Regions from separate parts of the Bacillus sp. 11B20 genome, predicted to be linked through region 1. Evidence: predicted binding sites of a transcription regulator. Region 1 holds the regulator's gene; the other holds the start of a gene.
The links. Region 1 encodes Rex, which represses fermentation and respiration genes when NADH is low (regulators of the CRP and FNR family bind a similar motif). Its sites were predicted from a motif close to TTGTGAAATATTTCACAA; they were not measured.
Positions count from the first base shown of each region.

Region 2: a site for Rex is predicted at 3,644-3,661, ahead of ACN6NB_RS18310 (cytochrome ubiquinol oxidase subunit I). Genes of this name have one in related genera too.

Region 1 is NZ_JBLZWZ010000006.1:4,338-12,496, reverse strand. Features, by position in the region: gene groL (chaperonin GroEL) at 176-1,810, opposite strand; gene groES (co-chaperone GroES) at 1,867-2,151, opposite strand; gene ACN6NB_RS02855 (CPBP family intramembrane glutamic endopeptidase) at 2,381-3,115, shown strand; gene ACN6NB_RS02850 (YdiK family protein) at 3,112-3,306, shown strand; gene ACN6NB_RS02845 (NUDIX hydrolase) at 3,363-3,986, shown strand; gene tatC (twin-arginine translocase subunit TatC) at 4,026-4,784, opposite strand; gene ACN6NB_RS02835 (twin-arginine translocase TatA/TatE family subunit) at 4,791-4,970, opposite strand; gene ACN6NB_RS02830 (redox-sensing transcriptional repressor Rex) at 4,998-5,651, opposite strand; gene moaC (cyclic pyranopterin monophosphate synthase MoaC) at 5,667-6,158, opposite strand; gene ACN6NB_RS02820 (ABC-F family ATP-binding cassette domain-containing protein) at 6,297-8,159, shown strand, end outside.
Region 2 is NZ_JBLZWZ010000009.1:786,986-795,144, reverse strand. Features, by position in the region: gene srtB (class B sortase) at 1-320, shown strand, start outside; gene ACN6NB_RS18325 (ABC transporter substrate-binding protein) at 339-1,277, shown strand; gene ACN6NB_RS18320 (FecCD family ABC transporter permease) at 1,274-2,287, shown strand; gene isdG (heme oxygenase) at 2,295-3,410, shown strand; gene ACN6NB_RS18310 (cytochrome ubiquinol oxidase subunit I) at 3,732-5,147, shown strand; gene cydB (cytochrome d ubiquinol oxidase subunit II) at 5,134-6,150, shown strand; gene cydD (thiol reductant ABC exporter subunit CydD) at 6,150-7,886, shown strand; gene cydC (thiol reductant ABC exporter subunit CydC) at 7,876-8,159, shown strand, end outside.

The sequences.
Region 1 (8,159 bases):
TGTTTATTTACAAGTCACAAAAAAATGAAAAAGAGGCTTCCCAAAAGTTCAAAGAACTTATGGAAAACCTCTAATTTAGACCTGTATTGAAGTTAATGTTACTCTTTCGTTATCCTGGTTACCTTAAGAATAATATAGGTCTAATCCCAATTTTAATGGGATTCAGGAAGCATGATTACATCATTCCGCCCATTCCACCCATGCCGCCCATATCCGGCATTCCGCCGCCTGAGCCGCCTTCTTCTGGTTTGTCAGCTACGACTGCTTCAGTTGTTAGAAGCATTGCTGCTACAGAAGCTGCGTTTTGAAGTGCAGAGCGAGTGACTTTTGTTGGGTCAACGATTCCTTTTTCGATCATGTTTACCCATTCGTTTGTTGCTGCGTTGAAGCCTACGCCAATTTCTTCGTTTTTCAAGCGCTCAACGATAACGGATCCTTCAAGACCAGCGTTGTGAGCAATTTGACGAATTGGCTCTTCAAGAGAACGTAGAACGATGTTTACACCTGTTTGAACGTCACCATCAGCTTCAATTGAAGCGACTTTGTTGTATACATTTACAAGTGCTGTACCACCACCGGATACGATACCTTCTTCAACTGCTGCACGAGTTGAGTTCAGTGCATCCTCGATGCGTAGTTTACGCTCTTTTAGTTCTGTTTCAGTTGCAGCACCAACTTTGATGACAGCGACGCCGCCAGCTAGTTTTGCAAGACGTTCTTGTAATTTTTCTTTATCGAATTCAGAAGTTGTTTCTTCTACTTGTGCACGGATTTGGTTCACACGTGCTGCAATTTGAGCAGAATCTCCTGAACCTTCAACGATTGTTGTGTTTTCTTTTGTCACAACGACTTTAGACGCGCGACCAAGCTGACCGATTTCAGTTGATTTCAGGTCAAGTCCTAGATCTTCTGTGATTAATTCTCCGCCAGTTAGAACAGAGATGTCTTCAAGCATTGCTTTACGACGATCACCGAATCCAGGTGCTTTTACTGCTACTGCGTTGAATGTACCACGAAGTTTGTTCACAACAAGAGTTGCAAGTGCTTCGCCTTCTACATCTTCAGCAATAAGCAATAATGGTTTTCCTTGTTGTACAACTTGCTCAAGTACAGGAAGGATTTCTTGAATGTTTGTGATCTTTTTATCTGTGATTAAGATGTAAGGATTTTCAAGAACTGCTTCCATCTTATCAGAATCTGTCACCATGTATGGAGAAGCATATCCGCGGTCAAACTGCATACCTTCAACCACTTCTAGCTCAGTTGTGAAACCTTTAGATTCTTCAATTGTGATAACTCCGTCGTTGCCAACGCGCTCCATCGCTTCAGCGATTAGGCTGCCGACTTCTTCGTCTGCTGCAGAAATAGCCGCAACTTGAGCAATTGATTCTTTACCTTCGATTGGTTTAGAAATCTCGTGCAAGCCTTCAAGTGCTACTTTTACTGCTTCTTCGATCCCTTTACGAACGCCAACAGGGTTTGCACCAGCTGTTACGTTTTTAAGACCTTCACGGATCATCGCTTGAGCTAGAACTGTTGCAGTCGTTGTACCGTCACCAGCTACGTCGTTTGTTTTGCTTGCAACTTCAGCAACAAGTTTTGCACCCATGTTTTCAAATGCATCTTCTAATTCGATTTCTTTTGCAATCGTTACACCATCATTTGTGATAAGTGGAGAACCGAATTTTTTCTCAAGAACCACGTTACGTCCTTTTGGTCCTAAAGTTACTTTCACAGCATCTGCAAGTGCATCTACACCACGTAACATCGCACGACGTGCTTCTTCACTGAACTTAATATCTTTTGCCATAATAACGAAACCTCCTCAGTCTTTTTAAAAATATATCTCAATGCTTTTTTATGTGATTAACCAATAACAGCTAAAATGTCGCTCTCACGAAGGATTAAATATTCTTTTCCTTCATATTTCACTTCAGTGCCTGCATATTTTGAGAAGATAATGCGGTCGCCTGTGCTTACTTCTAACGCAACGCGCTCACCACTTTCAAGTACACGCCCTGAACCTGCTGCAACAATTTTACCTTCTTGCGGTTTTTCTTTTGCAGAATCCGGTAACACAATACCGCTAGCGGTTTTTTCCTCAGATTCAACGAGTTCAATGATTACGCGATCGCCTAATGGCTTTAACATAAGAAACAACCTCCTCAATTTTTATATGTAGTCTTTTTTAGCACTCATCACCAGTGAGTGCTAACACATTTATTATAATAAAGAATGTCTTCTGCAATTTCAAGTGAAAACCTTTAAAAATTTTTACGCTTTCACGATCTTTTTGAATCTCAGATTCTTTCCTTTTCATCGTAAAAGAAGACTTGTGTTACAATAAATTTAGTTCTTTTAGTAAAGGGGTTTTCGTTACTTGAAAAAACAATATTGGTACATCATCTTAACGTATATATTGGTACAGGTATCTGCGTTTCCTTATTTTCTCATAATGAAATGGCTGGGATTCATTCAATCACCGATGACTCAAACAGAGCTTTCAAAATTATCAGGAACGTGGACAATCATCAGTTTCTGTATCGGATTGATCATTATTCTGCTCATCCTTCGAACCGTCCCAAAAGCTTCACTGCGAAATGAAGCGCCAGCTTCAATCGGTTCTGCTATCGCATGGATCATTGGCGGTTTCTTTCTTTCTCTCTTTGCACAATCAATTGCGGGGGCGATTGAACAATATGCATTTGGCATTGGACGAGAATCTGAAAATACCCAAAACATTTTATCCATTATGGATGCCGTTCCTTGGCTTGTGATCGTCATCGCCCTGATTGGACCGATATTAGAGGAAATCATTTTCCGTAAAATCATCTTTGGTGTGATTTATGAAAAAACGAATTTCTTCATTGGAGCACTTGCCAGTTCAGTGGTTTTCGCTGCTGTACATTATGATTTTCCCCATATCTTGCTCTATACCGCAATGGGCTTTACCTTTGCCTTTTTATATGCGAAAACAAAACGAATCATTGTCCCAATCGGCGCTCATATGCTGATGAACTCACTTGTCGTTCTTGTGCAGATTGAGCCAGTGAAAAAAATGATTGAAGAACAATCTCAAACCATGCAAATGATTATTGGAGGCTTTTTCTCATGAGAAACCCAGTCGTATGGGGCATCATTTATTTTGCCGTAGGTGTGGCTTTCACCTATATGGCCATTCAAAATCCAGGTGACATGTGGTCATTTTACAGCATTTTGCTGATGGTGTTTGCGGCCTATAATATCAATATCGCGCTTAAAATGTTTGCCTTCTCTGTCAAACTCAAAAAACAGCAGCAAAAATAAATCAAAAACCATTTTCCGCGTTTGGAAAATGGTTTTTTTATGGAGGATGTAACTTCATGGAACATGAAAAACTTCGTTTCTTCAATGATCAGCATGAAACCATTGGAGCTGCCGCTCGTTCAGATGTCCACGCCCAAGGTCTTTGGCATGAAACATTTCATTTCTGGCTTCTTAAAAAGGAGCTTGGCACCGTGTATCTCTATTTTCAGCTAAGGAGTCCTGCAAAAAAGGATTTTCCTTCACTGTTTGATATCACCGCAGCAGGTCACCTTCTCGCAGATGAACAGCCTTCTGATGGCTTAAGAGAGGTAGAAGAAGAGCTTGGTCTTTCTATCCCTTTTGAGAACCTTACTTATACAGGAATCATAAAAGATGAAATTCACCTGCCTTCTTTCATTGACCGTGAGTTCTGCCATGTGTATCTTTATATGAATGAAGAAAAGCATATGGAAGTTCATCTACAGAAAGAAGAAGTTGCTGGTCTGTACAGAGCAAAACTGGTTGATGCACAGCAGCTTTTAACAGGATCATGTGAAAGAATTCGAATCGAGGGCTTTAAAGTTGATACAAACGGAGAACGACGTGAGGAAAGCAGGGAAGTACGTATTCGAGATTTTGTCTCGCATGAGCCCGCCTATTATGAGCACCTCTTTCACGCGATCAATCAATTTACACAATAGAAAAAGCATCGTGATCCCTTATTGGATCATGATGCTTTTTTATGAAACATAATGTTTTTCTTTCTCCTCTGTTTGCTGCATTTTGCGATAGGTCACTCTTGAAATGATAATGCTCACTTCGTATAAAACGAGCATTGGCAAGGTGACCATGAGGTGAGAAACAAGCTCTGGCGGTGTAATGAGTGCGGCAATGACAAGGAGGACAAAATAGGCATACTTCCGTATTTTTGATAAAAACATCGGTGTGATGATGCCGAGTCTGGTGAGAAACATCAACACGACTGGCATCTGAAACAAAAAGCCAAATGGAAGTGTTAGCTGCATTAGAAATGTAAAATACTCATGAATCCCAATGACTTGCTCTACATTTAAATCATTCGACATTCGCATCATAAAATCGACGACAAACGGAAATAAAATAAAGTAAGAGAAAGCCACACCGCTCAAAAATAAAAGCAGTGCAATCGGAATGTAAGCAAGTGTCACCTTTCTTTCTTTTTCATATAAGCCAGGACTCACAAACGCCCACAGCTGATATAAAATAACGGGACACGTCAAAACCAAAGCAATGACAAATGCGAACTGCATAAACACGTACAGTGGATCTGTAAGTTTAAATGCATTCAGCGTAAGTGTTGCCGCTTCATCGGTATTTTGTAAATACACAATGACCGGCTTAGCGAGAAAAAAACCAGCCACCATAAAGGCGACAAAAAACATCGCAATGATCACTAGGCGTTTTCGCAGTTCCACAATATGCTCCATAAGCGGCATATCTTTGACATTCATGAAGCTCATCCTATTCTACTGATCTTCTTTTTTCTTTTTTTCTTCCTGATCATCAGCTAAGCCTTTTGTGGCATTTTTGAATTCACGTAATGTATCTCCTGCTGCTCTTCCTAATTCAGGAAGCTTTTTCGGCCCAAAAATAATGAGCGCTACAATCGCAATCAGAATCAAACTCCCAGGACCGATCGGACCCATTTGCTCCACCCCCTTTACCCCTTTTCGTCAGTCCTCCTGCGTAACAGAGTAATGCTTTAAGAAATACACAAGAGACTGAAGTTCAACCGCCAAATCTATATGATGAATTCGAATGTGTTCCGGCACATTCAATCGAGCCGGCGTAAAGTTAAGGATTCCTTTGATGCCAAGGGCAATCAAACGATCTGTAATGGATTGAGCTGCTACGGCAGGTACTGTCAAAATTGCAACAGGGATATCTCCTACCTCTTGAACATGCTCTTCAAGCTTATCCAAATCATAGACAGGCACGCCGCCTATCTCACTTCCTATTTTACTCTCATTGACGTCAAAAGCCATTGAAATTTTTGTATTATTATTTTTTATGAAATTATAGTGTAAAAAAGCAGTCCCTAAATTCCCGACACCAATGAGCATGACATTGGTCATTTCATCTTGGTCAAGGGTCTTTCTGAAGAAGGTCAAGAGATAATCGACATTATAGCCATACCCTTTCTTCCCAAGTGCACCAAAGTACGAAAAATCTCGGCGAATGGTAGCAGAATCCACTTTGACTGCATCACTAAGCTCAGCTGATGACACCCTTTGTTTTCCTGATGCATGCAAATTTTTTAAAAAACGGTAGTAAAGCGGCAAACGTTTGGCTGTCGCTTGTGGAATTTTTGACTGATCTATATTCATATAAGGTCCTCCAACTTAAATATCAGATGCTCTGTGAAAATCACCGTTTTTCCCGCCTGTCTTTTCAATTAGATAGGTTGGACCGATGATCATGCCTTTATCAATCGCTTTGCACATATCGTAAACGGTCAGTGCACATACTGAAGCAGAAGTGAGCGCTTCCATCTCCACACCCGTACTTCCTTTTGTTTTCACCTGTACTTGTATGTTCAGGATGTGCGCATTTCCGTCTTCCTCCCAATTAAAGGAGATATCCACGCCTTTTAGTGCAAGCGGATGACACATTGGAATGATGGTAGATGTTTGCTTTGCTGCCATGATGCCAGCAACCTGTGCAACAGACAGCACATCCCCTTTTCCAATTTCATGCTGTTGTATTTTATGAAACACTTCTTTTATCATACGAACACTTGAAACAGCAACGGCGGTTCTCACTGTAGACGATTTGTCACTAATGTCGACCATCTTTGCTCTCCCCTGTTCGTTAAAGTGGCTAAATTGACTCATCTTTCAACGCTCCCTCACTCAAATGATACACTATTTTTTCCTATCTGTCTTTCATTTGAATATGGCGATTGTATGTAACATTTGCCGGTTTACTGCTGATAAGCTACACTTAACATATTATAGCAGAGGTGAAGTTACATGATGATTCTACAAGTGAATCAGCTGTCCAAATCGTTTGGCGCTGATACCGTTTTAACGAATATAAAATTGGAAGTCAAAGCAAGGGATCGAATTGCCATTGTAGGTCGTAACGGCGCAGGCAAATCCACGCTTTTGAAAATCATTGCCGGTCAAATGTCTTACGAGCAAGGTGAGATCATCAAACCAAAAGACCTATCGATCGGCTATTTAGCACAGCATACCGATGTGACGTCTACACGTACGCTAAAAGACGAATTATTATCGGTTTTTGATCATTTAAAAGAGATGGAACAAGAGATGAGAACCATTGAGGAGAAAATGGCTTCTTCCACAGGTTCTGAGCTGGAAGCCCTGATGAAAACCTATGACAGGCTTCAGCAGGAATTTAAAGATCAAGGCGGCTATCAATATGAAGCAGATGTCCGCTCCATTCTTCATGGACTCGGCTTTAGTCATTTTGAAGATGAGACAACCGTCCAATCTTTAAGCGGCGGCCAGAAAACCCGTTTAGCACTTGGAAAGCTCTTGTTAATGAAACCAGAACTCTTAATTCTGGATGAGCCGACAAACCATTTAGATATTGATACCTTATCATGGCTTGAGCAGTATTTGCAAAATTATACAGGTGCCATTCTCATCGTGTCCCATGACCGCTATTTCTTAGACAAAGTCGTAAACCACGTCTATGAAGTCTCAAGAACTTCGATGAAAAAGTTTGCAGGGAACTATAGTAAGTATCTGGATCTGAAAGCAGAGCAGCTCGAGCGGGATATGAAACTATACGAAAAGCAGCAAGAAGAGATCTCAAAGCTCCAGGATTTCGTGGACCGCAACCTGGCAAGAGCCTCCACCACAAAGCGCGCTCAAAGCAGACGCAAACAGCTCGAACGGATGGATCGTTTAGATAAGCCTTTAGGAGATGAAAAATCTGCAAACTTTCATTTTGATATTACGAGACAAAGCGGCAATGATGTACTGAAGGTACATGATCTCGATATTAGTTATGATGAAAAAACACCGCTCCTATCCTCTCTTTCTTTTCAGATTAAACGCGAGGATAGTGTGGCACTCATTGGTCCTAACGGGATCGGGAAATCAACCCTTTTAAAAACGTTAACGAACACATTAACACCGGTAAAAGGCGACATCACTTTTGGATCTCATGTCACGATCGGCTACTATGACCAAGAGCAAGCCAAACTGACATCCTCGAAAAAAGTGCTAAATGAGCTTTGGGATGATTATCCTCATATGAATGAAAAAGAAATTCGGACATGTTTAGGAAACTTCCTCTTCTCAGGTGATGATGTTTTAAAACCTGTCCATGCATTAAGCGGTGGGGAAAAAGCACGTCTTGCACTGGCAAAGCTGATGCTCCAAAAAGCCAATTTCCTTATTCTCGATGAACCGACAAACCATCTGGACTTAGATAGTAAGGAAATTTTAGAGAATGCACTGATCGATTATCCAGGAACCATCTTATTTGTCTCGCATGATCGTTATTTTATCAATCGTCTCGCTACGAAAGTATTCGAGCTGTCGCCTACAGAAACTAAAGAATATCTCGGTGATTATGACTACTACCTCGAAAAGAAAAATGAACAACTAGAGCTGAAGGCACTTCAAGAAAATGAACCGGTTAAAAAACAAGCTGCCCAGCCAGTAGAAACAACAAAGCTTTCTTATGCTGAAGAAAAAGAACTGAAAAAGAAAGAAAGACAAAAGCAGCGCAGGATTGAAGAAATTGAAAAACGGATTGCTGTCATTGAAGACAAGCTCGGTGAAAATGAAGAGCTGTTATGTGATCCTGATATTTTTCAAGATCACGAGAAGGTTCAAGCCATTCAAACAGAAAATGAT
Region 2 (8,159 bases), on a different contig from region 1:
CTGGACTCACAAACTATCTAAAAAAAGATTTCTTCCATGAGCACCGGACATTTCAGTACGATACGCTGTATCAAAGCTATGAAGCGGAGATTTTTGCCGTGTATGAAACGACGGTTGACTTCGATTATATTCAAACCGATTTTCAGGATCTTGGCGAATATGCCCATTACTTGCAAGCTGTGCGGAAGAAATCAATCTATCAAACGAAGACAGACGTGTCCACAGATGACCTCATCCTCACCTTATCGACCTGTGATCATGTACTTGCACCTAAAAACGGGCGTCTTGTGGTACAGGCAAAGCTAAAGAAAGTTTACTAGAAAAGGAGAGACAGACGGTTGAAATTTTCACATGTGATCTTGGCGGGACTCGTCTTGATGCTTCTCCTCGGCGGATGCAGTCAGGCAGCACCTGTAGAGAAAGAAAGCGTGGCGGGAGCGCTGAAGATAAAGGATTTTACCGGAAGAACGCTGTCATTTGATGAATCCCCTCAGCGTATCGTTGCCTTATCGACCGGGGACTTGAGCATTCTATATGCTTTAGGCGGTGAGGCGGTCGGCAGGCCAACTGCCGAGTTACCAGACAGCTTACAAAAGGCAAAGTCCGTACAAACGATTGGCACAACGCATCAATTTGATGTAGAGCTGATCACAAGCTTAAACCCTGATGTTGTGCTTGGAAATGAACAATTAAACAGCAAGGACATCTCTACAATAGAAGGAATTGGTTCACAGCTTCTTTTGACAAGCGCCAATTCAGTGAAGGACATCCAGCGCCAAATTTCGTTATTTGGGGAGTTGCTTGGGAAGCAGCAAAAGGCTAAAGCACTCAATGATCAAATTGTTGAGCGGAAAAAGCAGGTCAAGCAGCCTAAGAAAAAAGTAAAAACACTCGTTGTGTACGGTGCACCCGGCACATATATGGCGGCGCTTCCTCAATCCTTAAGCGGAGATTTACTGCATATCGCTGGGGGTGCAAACATTGCTGAGAATGAACCAGCACTCGAAAAATTCCCTCAATACGCCCAAATCAATGCAGAAATGGTGATCGAAGCCGATCCTGATCTCATTCTGCTCATGACACACAGCAATCCTGAAGATGTGAAAGCGGGCTTTATAAGTGAAATGAAACAGAATGCAGCATGGCACGACGTATCAGCTGTCAAAAATGGCCGCGTGGAGATTCTGCCTAGTGATTTATTCGGGACAAATCCAGGCGCAGACGTCATCAAGGCGATTGATGAACTAGAGAAGAGATTGAAGCGATTGTCATCATGAAGGTGAATGCAGAGTTAGATTTTCAAAAAAGACAGTCAAGACGAAGGTGGCTGATACCAGGACTGCTTCTTTCGCTAGGTGTGGGCATATGTCTAGGGCTTGCATTAGGTTCTGTTCAATTATCGCTGCCAGATTTGATCGCTGCTTTGACGGGATCAGGCCAGCCTGTCCATGAAAAAATCGTCATGGATTTACGCCTGCCGCGCGTTCTCATAGGCTTCATCGTCGGGGCCTGTCTCGCAGCATCAGGAGCGATTTTACAAGGAGTCGTCCGAAATCCACTCGCTGACCCTGGCATCATCGGAGTGACCGCCGGCGGTGGATTAGCGGCTGTACTCAGCATGATTGTGTTTCCACAATTCACGTATCTGCTTCCAGCGGCTGCCTTCCTTGGCGCTTTATTAGCGGCACTCGTTGTGTATATCCTGTCGTTTGACCAAGGGGTTTCGCCACTGAAATTGATTCTGGCGGGAGTGGCAGTCAATGCGCTGCTTGGTGCGGTCATGAATGGGTTGATGGTGCTTTATAGTGAGCGTGTGCAGGCTGTTCTGCCTTTTTTATCGGGAGGATTAAATGGACGGAGCTGGCATCATCTGAGCTTTGTGTCACCCTATGCGCTTGCCGGTTTGTGTCTTTGTTTTTTTGCGATCAAGCCCGCAAATCTTCTTTTACTTGGTGATGAGTCAGCGCAGCTGCTCGGCCTTAGAGTCGAGCGAACCCGTTTTTTCTTAATTGCACTGGCGGCGCTTTTGGCGGGTGCAGCGGTAAGCGTGAGCGGTTTAATTGGATTTGTCGGTCTTGTCGTTCCTCATTTTATCCGCCTTTTAATTGGAGATGACTACCGGTACCTGCTTCCGATCTCAATGCTGGGCGGCGGCGTACTTGTGGTCTTTGCTGATACAGCAGCACGGGTATGGTTTACACCGGTTGAACTGCCTGTTGGTATTCTGCTTGCCTGTATTGGTGCACCTTTCTTCCTCTATTTATTAAAAAAGAAAGGGAGGGGTTAAGTTGGATGTGATTGCGATGGATGACGTGAGCCTCAGTCAAGGAGGCTTTCGGCTGTCGTCTATTTCAGCAGCTGTGCCTAAAGGGAGTGTAACAGGAATTATTGGACCGAATGGGTCAGGGAAGTCGACGTTTATTAAAGCGGCCGCACGCCTTACGTCGATCGAAAGCGGCATGATTTATATTCACAATATCCCGCAAAAAGAAATGACAGCACAGGAGATTGCACAGGAAATTGCCGTTCTGATGCAGACGAGAACTGCCATCCCATCGATGACAGTACGTGAGCTGGTTGCACTTGGACGCAGTCCGCATCGTTCGATCTGGAAAAAGAGCTCGCAGACAGATCAGGAAGCGATAGAGTGGGCGCTTGATGTGACAAATAGCCGCGTGAATGAAAACAGGATGCTGCATACATTGTCAGGCGGAGAAAGGCAGAAGGCGTATATTGCAATGGCACTGGCTCAGAAGACAGAGACGATTATTCTGGATGAGCCTACCACTTACTTAGATATTGCGCACCAGCTTGATTTACTAGAGCTGCTCAAACAGCTGAATGAAACGCATGGGATCACCATTTTAATGGTTCTTCATGACCTGCAGCAGGCAGCAAAATATTGTGACCGCCTGATTGCGATGAAGCGTGGTCAGGTTTACCAAATAGGGACACCAAACGAAGTATTAACAGAAAACTTTTTCAAAGAAGTCTTTGGGATTCAGGCAGAGGTTCACTTAGATGGAGAGCATCCGCTCATTATCCCAATCGCTTCGATCCAACAACAAAAGGGAGATGAATCAAACATGATCATTGTAAACAACCAGGTTAGAGTAGAAAAAGGCAGTGCAGACCACCTCGTCAAGCGTTTTAACAAGCAGGGACAAGTAGAATTCATGGAAGGATTTTTAGGCATGGAAGTCTGGGTCACACAGCAGACAACTGATTACGATGAAGTGACCATTCATACCCGCTGGAATCGAAAAGAAGATTTTGTGAACTGGACAAAATCTCAGGCATTTGGAGATGCACACGCTCACGGAAAAGCGAAACCTGAAGGGCTATTAAAAAACAAAATTACGTACTATGAAGTACAAGTGACAAGACCTGCTTTACAGAAAAAAGCTTAAAATAGAAACACAGCGCTGCGGCCCACATGCAGCGCTATTTTTTTCGCTTTTTTATTTTCCGTCACATATTTTTGACAAAGTATTCAAACAACTGACACAATACCATCCAATTTTTAGGTAAAATTTACTTTATTTTTGAAGCGTATGGGTGTAAAGTACAGGTATAAATAACTAACCGAATGAAAATCAAGAGTAAAATTTCACCGAGTGAACCATTTCAAATGGACTTTTATTTGTGAATCATTGAACAAATAGTGAACGTTTTGTGAAATGGTGAGCATGAATCGTTCGGCATGTGAAAGTAAGGGAGGATGTAAGGCTGTGAGTGAGCTGTTTTTAGCAAGATTTCAATTTGCTTCAACGACATTATTTCATTTTATTTTTGTTCCTATGTCAATAGGTTTGGTGTTTATCGTCGCATTGATGCAGACCCTTTATGTCGTCAAGAAAAAAGACATCTATAAAAAGATGGCGAAGTTTTGGGGTCACCTGTTCTTACTTAACTTTGCAGTAGGTGTGGTGACAGGGATTCTGCAGGAATTCCAGTTTGGGATGAACTGGTCAGATTATTCAAGGTTTGTCGGTGATGTCTTTGGTGCACCGCTTGCCATTGAAGCGCTTTTGGCCTTTTTCCTTGAATCTACATTTATTGGACTTTGGATATTCGGCTGGGATCGTCTGCCGAAGAAGATTCATTTATTGTGCATTTGGCTTGTTTCCCTTGGTACGATCTTTTCGGCGTTTTGGATTTTACTCGCCAACTCATTTATGCAGGAGCCAGTTGGATTTGCCATTAAAAATGGTCGTGCAGAAATGAATGATTTTGGCGCTCTTGTAACGAACCCGCAGCTTTGGGTTGAATTCCCGCACGTTCTGTTTGGTGCACTGGCAACAGGAGCTTTCTTTATTGCAGGAGTTAGTGCCTATAAAATGATTAAAAAGCAAGAAATCGCCTTTTTCAAAAAGTCATTCCAGATTGCGATGGTCCTCGCTTTAATTTCTGGCTTAGGTGTGGCGTTCTCTGGACACGATCAAGCGAAGCATTTAATGAAATCACAGCCAATGAAAATGGCAGCAAGTGAAGCCCTTTGGAAGGATAGTGGAGATCCAGCGGCTTGGACACTATTTGCCAACATTGACACAGATAAAAAAGAAAACTCTGCGGAGATCAATATTCCGTTTGCCTTAAGTTATTTGGCTTATTCGAAGTTCAGCGGGGATGTTCCAGGTATGCTGACACTTCAAAAAGAATATGAAGCCAAGTTTGGTCCCGGGGACTATATTCCGCCAGTGAAAACAACATTCTGGAGCTTTAGAATCATGGTCGGTGCAGGCATGCTGATGATTTTTGCTAGTATGATTGGCTTGTACTTAAGCTTTAGAAAGAAACTTGAAACAAACAAATGGTATTTACGCTTCATGGTATGGATGATTGCGTTCCCGTTTATTGCGAACTCAGCCGGCTGGATCATGACTGAGATCGGGCGTCAGCCGTGGACCGTCTTTGGCATGATGACGACGGCTCAATCGATTTCACCGAACGTATCGTATGGCATGCTGTTATTCTCAGTCATTAGCTTTACGGCGATGTATCTGATTCTTGCTATTGTGCTCGCTTACTTATTCATTCGAGAAATTAAAAAAGGTGCACATTCTGAAGAAGATACAGATCAAAAGGATGAAACGGACCTGTCTACAGATCCATTTGATGGAGGCGCATATCATGGCATATCTTAACGAGATTTGGTTTATTCTTGTCGCAGTATTGTTTGTTGGATTTTTCTTCTTAGAAGGATTTGATTTTGGTGTCGGGATGTCCATGCAGCTGCTTGGAAAGGACGCGCACGAGCGCCGCATTTTAATCAATACGATTGGTCCTTTCTGGGATGCGAATGAGGTCTGGCTGATTACAGCTGGCGGCGCTATTTTCGCTGCATTTCCTCACTGGTATGCCACGATGTTCAGCGGATACTATATTCCGTTTGCGGTTCTCCTCTTAGCGCTCATTGGGCGCGGGGTCGCCTTTGAATTCCGAGGGAAGGTTGAGAAAGCCTCTTGGATCAAGGTGTGGGACTGGGTCATCTTCTTTGGCAGTCTGCTTCCGCCATTTTTACTAGGTGTATTATTCACGAGTATTTTACGCGGGATGCCAATTGATCAAGACATGAACATGTACGCTGGTTTTACGGACTTTGTGAATCTTTATTCAGTGATCGGCGGGGTAGCTGTGACAGTTCTTTGCCTGTTGCATGGCTTGATTTTCGTCACACTTCGTACAGAGGGTGAATTAAGAGATCGTGCAAGAAAACTGGGCCAGCGTGTCCTGCTTATTGCACTCCCTGTTCTTGTTATTTTTGTCGGTGTGTCCATCATAGAAACAGACATTTATACCGTACGCCCGATCATCACCATTCCGTTAACTGTGCTGATTGTGGCTTGTTATATAGCTGCTCTTGTTTTGATGAGAAAAGAACGTGATGGCTGGACATTCTTATTCACAGGCGCAGGCATCATGGTGACGGTGTCCATGCTGTTCACTGCATTGTTCCCGCGCGTCATGATTAGTTCAATCAGCCATTCATTTGATCTCACGATTCAAAACGCTGCATCTGGATCTTATTCACTGACGGTCATGACGATTGTGGCCATTTCTTTGCTGCCCTTTGTGCTTGGGTATCAAATTTGGAGCTATTACGTCTTCCGTAAACGTGTAAGCGGTAAGGAGCCAATGACCTACTAATGGATAAACGTTTGCTTCAACTAAAAGGAATGAGAGGGCTTCTTGCCCTCTTAGGTATTGTGTCACTCATCCAAGGAGCAAGTATTATTTTCCAAGCACAGTGGCTGGCACATGCCATTACAACGCTGTTTGACGGGAAAAGCCTCTCGCAGGCAACGCCATATGTCCTGCTATTTCTTGCTGCCTTTCTTGTGCGGCACGGTCTCACCTTGATTCGGGAGAAGGTCATGTTTACGTACTCTTCCCGAATTGGAGCAGACGTCAGAAAGCAGCTGCTAGACCAACTCTTTCGATTAGGGCCTGCCTTCGCAAAGAAAAAGGGGACAGGTAAGCTTGTCACATTAGCAATGGAAGGAATTGCTCAATACCGTCAGTATTTACAGCTGTTTTTGCCGAAAATGGTGAACATGGCAGTGATTCCGGCAATGGTCCTGATCTATGTGTGGACATTAGATGAAACATCGGCCGTCATTTTAATTGTGACGCTGCCTATTTTAATTATTTTTATGATTTTGCTAGGCCTTGTTGCTCAGCGTAAAGCGGCCAAACAATGGAGATCGTATGAGAAATTATCCAATCATTTTACTGACTCTCTCCGCGGCCTTGAGACGCTTCGTTACTTAGGTATCAGCAAAAAGCACTCCCGTAATATTGCAGAGGTGTCAAAGCGATATCGAAAAGCGACCATGAGCACACTGAAGGTCGCCTTTCTGTCATCGTTTGCGCTCGATTTCTTTTCCATGCTATCGATTGCAACCGTCGCTGTTTTTCTTGGCTTGCGATTAATTGAAGGAGAGCTTCTCTTATTGCCGGCTTTGACGGCGCTTATGCTGGCGCCAGAGTATTTCCTGCCGGTACGTGAAGTAGGAAATGATTATCATGCGACGTTAAATGGAAAAGAAGCGAATGAAGCTATGCAGGTCATTTTAGAAGAAAAGGGCTTTCGCACGCAGGAGACACAATCTGTGCAGCTAGGCAAGTGGGATGCACAATCCGTGCTCACGCTGCAAGATGTTTGTGTCCAGCATGATGAACATGCCCCTTATTCCATTCAGGATGTAGATCTCACTGTCAAAGGAAAGAAAAAAATCGGCATTATTGGTGCCAGTGGTTCAGGGAAATCGACGTTAACCGATGTCCTTGGCGGCTTTGTTGAACCGTCTTCGGGTGAAATCACGCTAAACGGCCAGCCGCTTGTTCATTTACAGATGAAGGAATGGCAAAAGGAAGTTGTCTATATGCCGCAGCACCCCTATTTATTTCACATGACATTAAGAGAAAACATTCGTTTTTATGAACCGAATGCAACAGATGAAGAAGTGGAAAGAGCTGTGCATGAGGCTGGTTTAACTCAGCTTGTCACACAGCTGCCAAATGGCCTGGATGAGGTCATTGGAGAACAGGGAAGAGGGCTAAGCGGCGGACAGGCGCAAAGAATTGCCCTTGCTCGAACTGTGCTGGGCCAGCGGTCGATTATGCTGTTAGATGAACCAACGGCGCATCTCGATATTGAAACAGAGTATGAATTGAAAAAAACAATGCTTCCACTGTTTGAACATAAACTTGTGTTCTTAGCGACACACAGACTCCATTGGATGCCGGACATGGATGAAATCATTGTCATGGATCAAGGAACCGTCGCAGAAATGGGGACACATGAATCATTAATGCAAAGAAAAGGCGTGTATTATCAATTGGTACAGGAGCAAATGGGGGCGGTCACACATGATCAGTAAAGGCTGGTTTATACCTTATATCAAGGAGAATCGAAAGCTGTTTGCCTTGGTTTTATTTTTAGGAGCCATTGCGGTATTCTCTGCTTCTATGCTGATGTACACGTCGGGCTTTCTCATTTCAAAAGCCGCGACAAGACCTGAGAATATACTCATGGTCTACGTCCCAATCGTGGCTGTACGTACCTTTGGAATTTCGCGCTCTGCTGCACGCTATGCAGAAAGGCTGGCGAGCCATCAACTCATTTTGGCAATGATTGAAAAAATGCGTGTGCG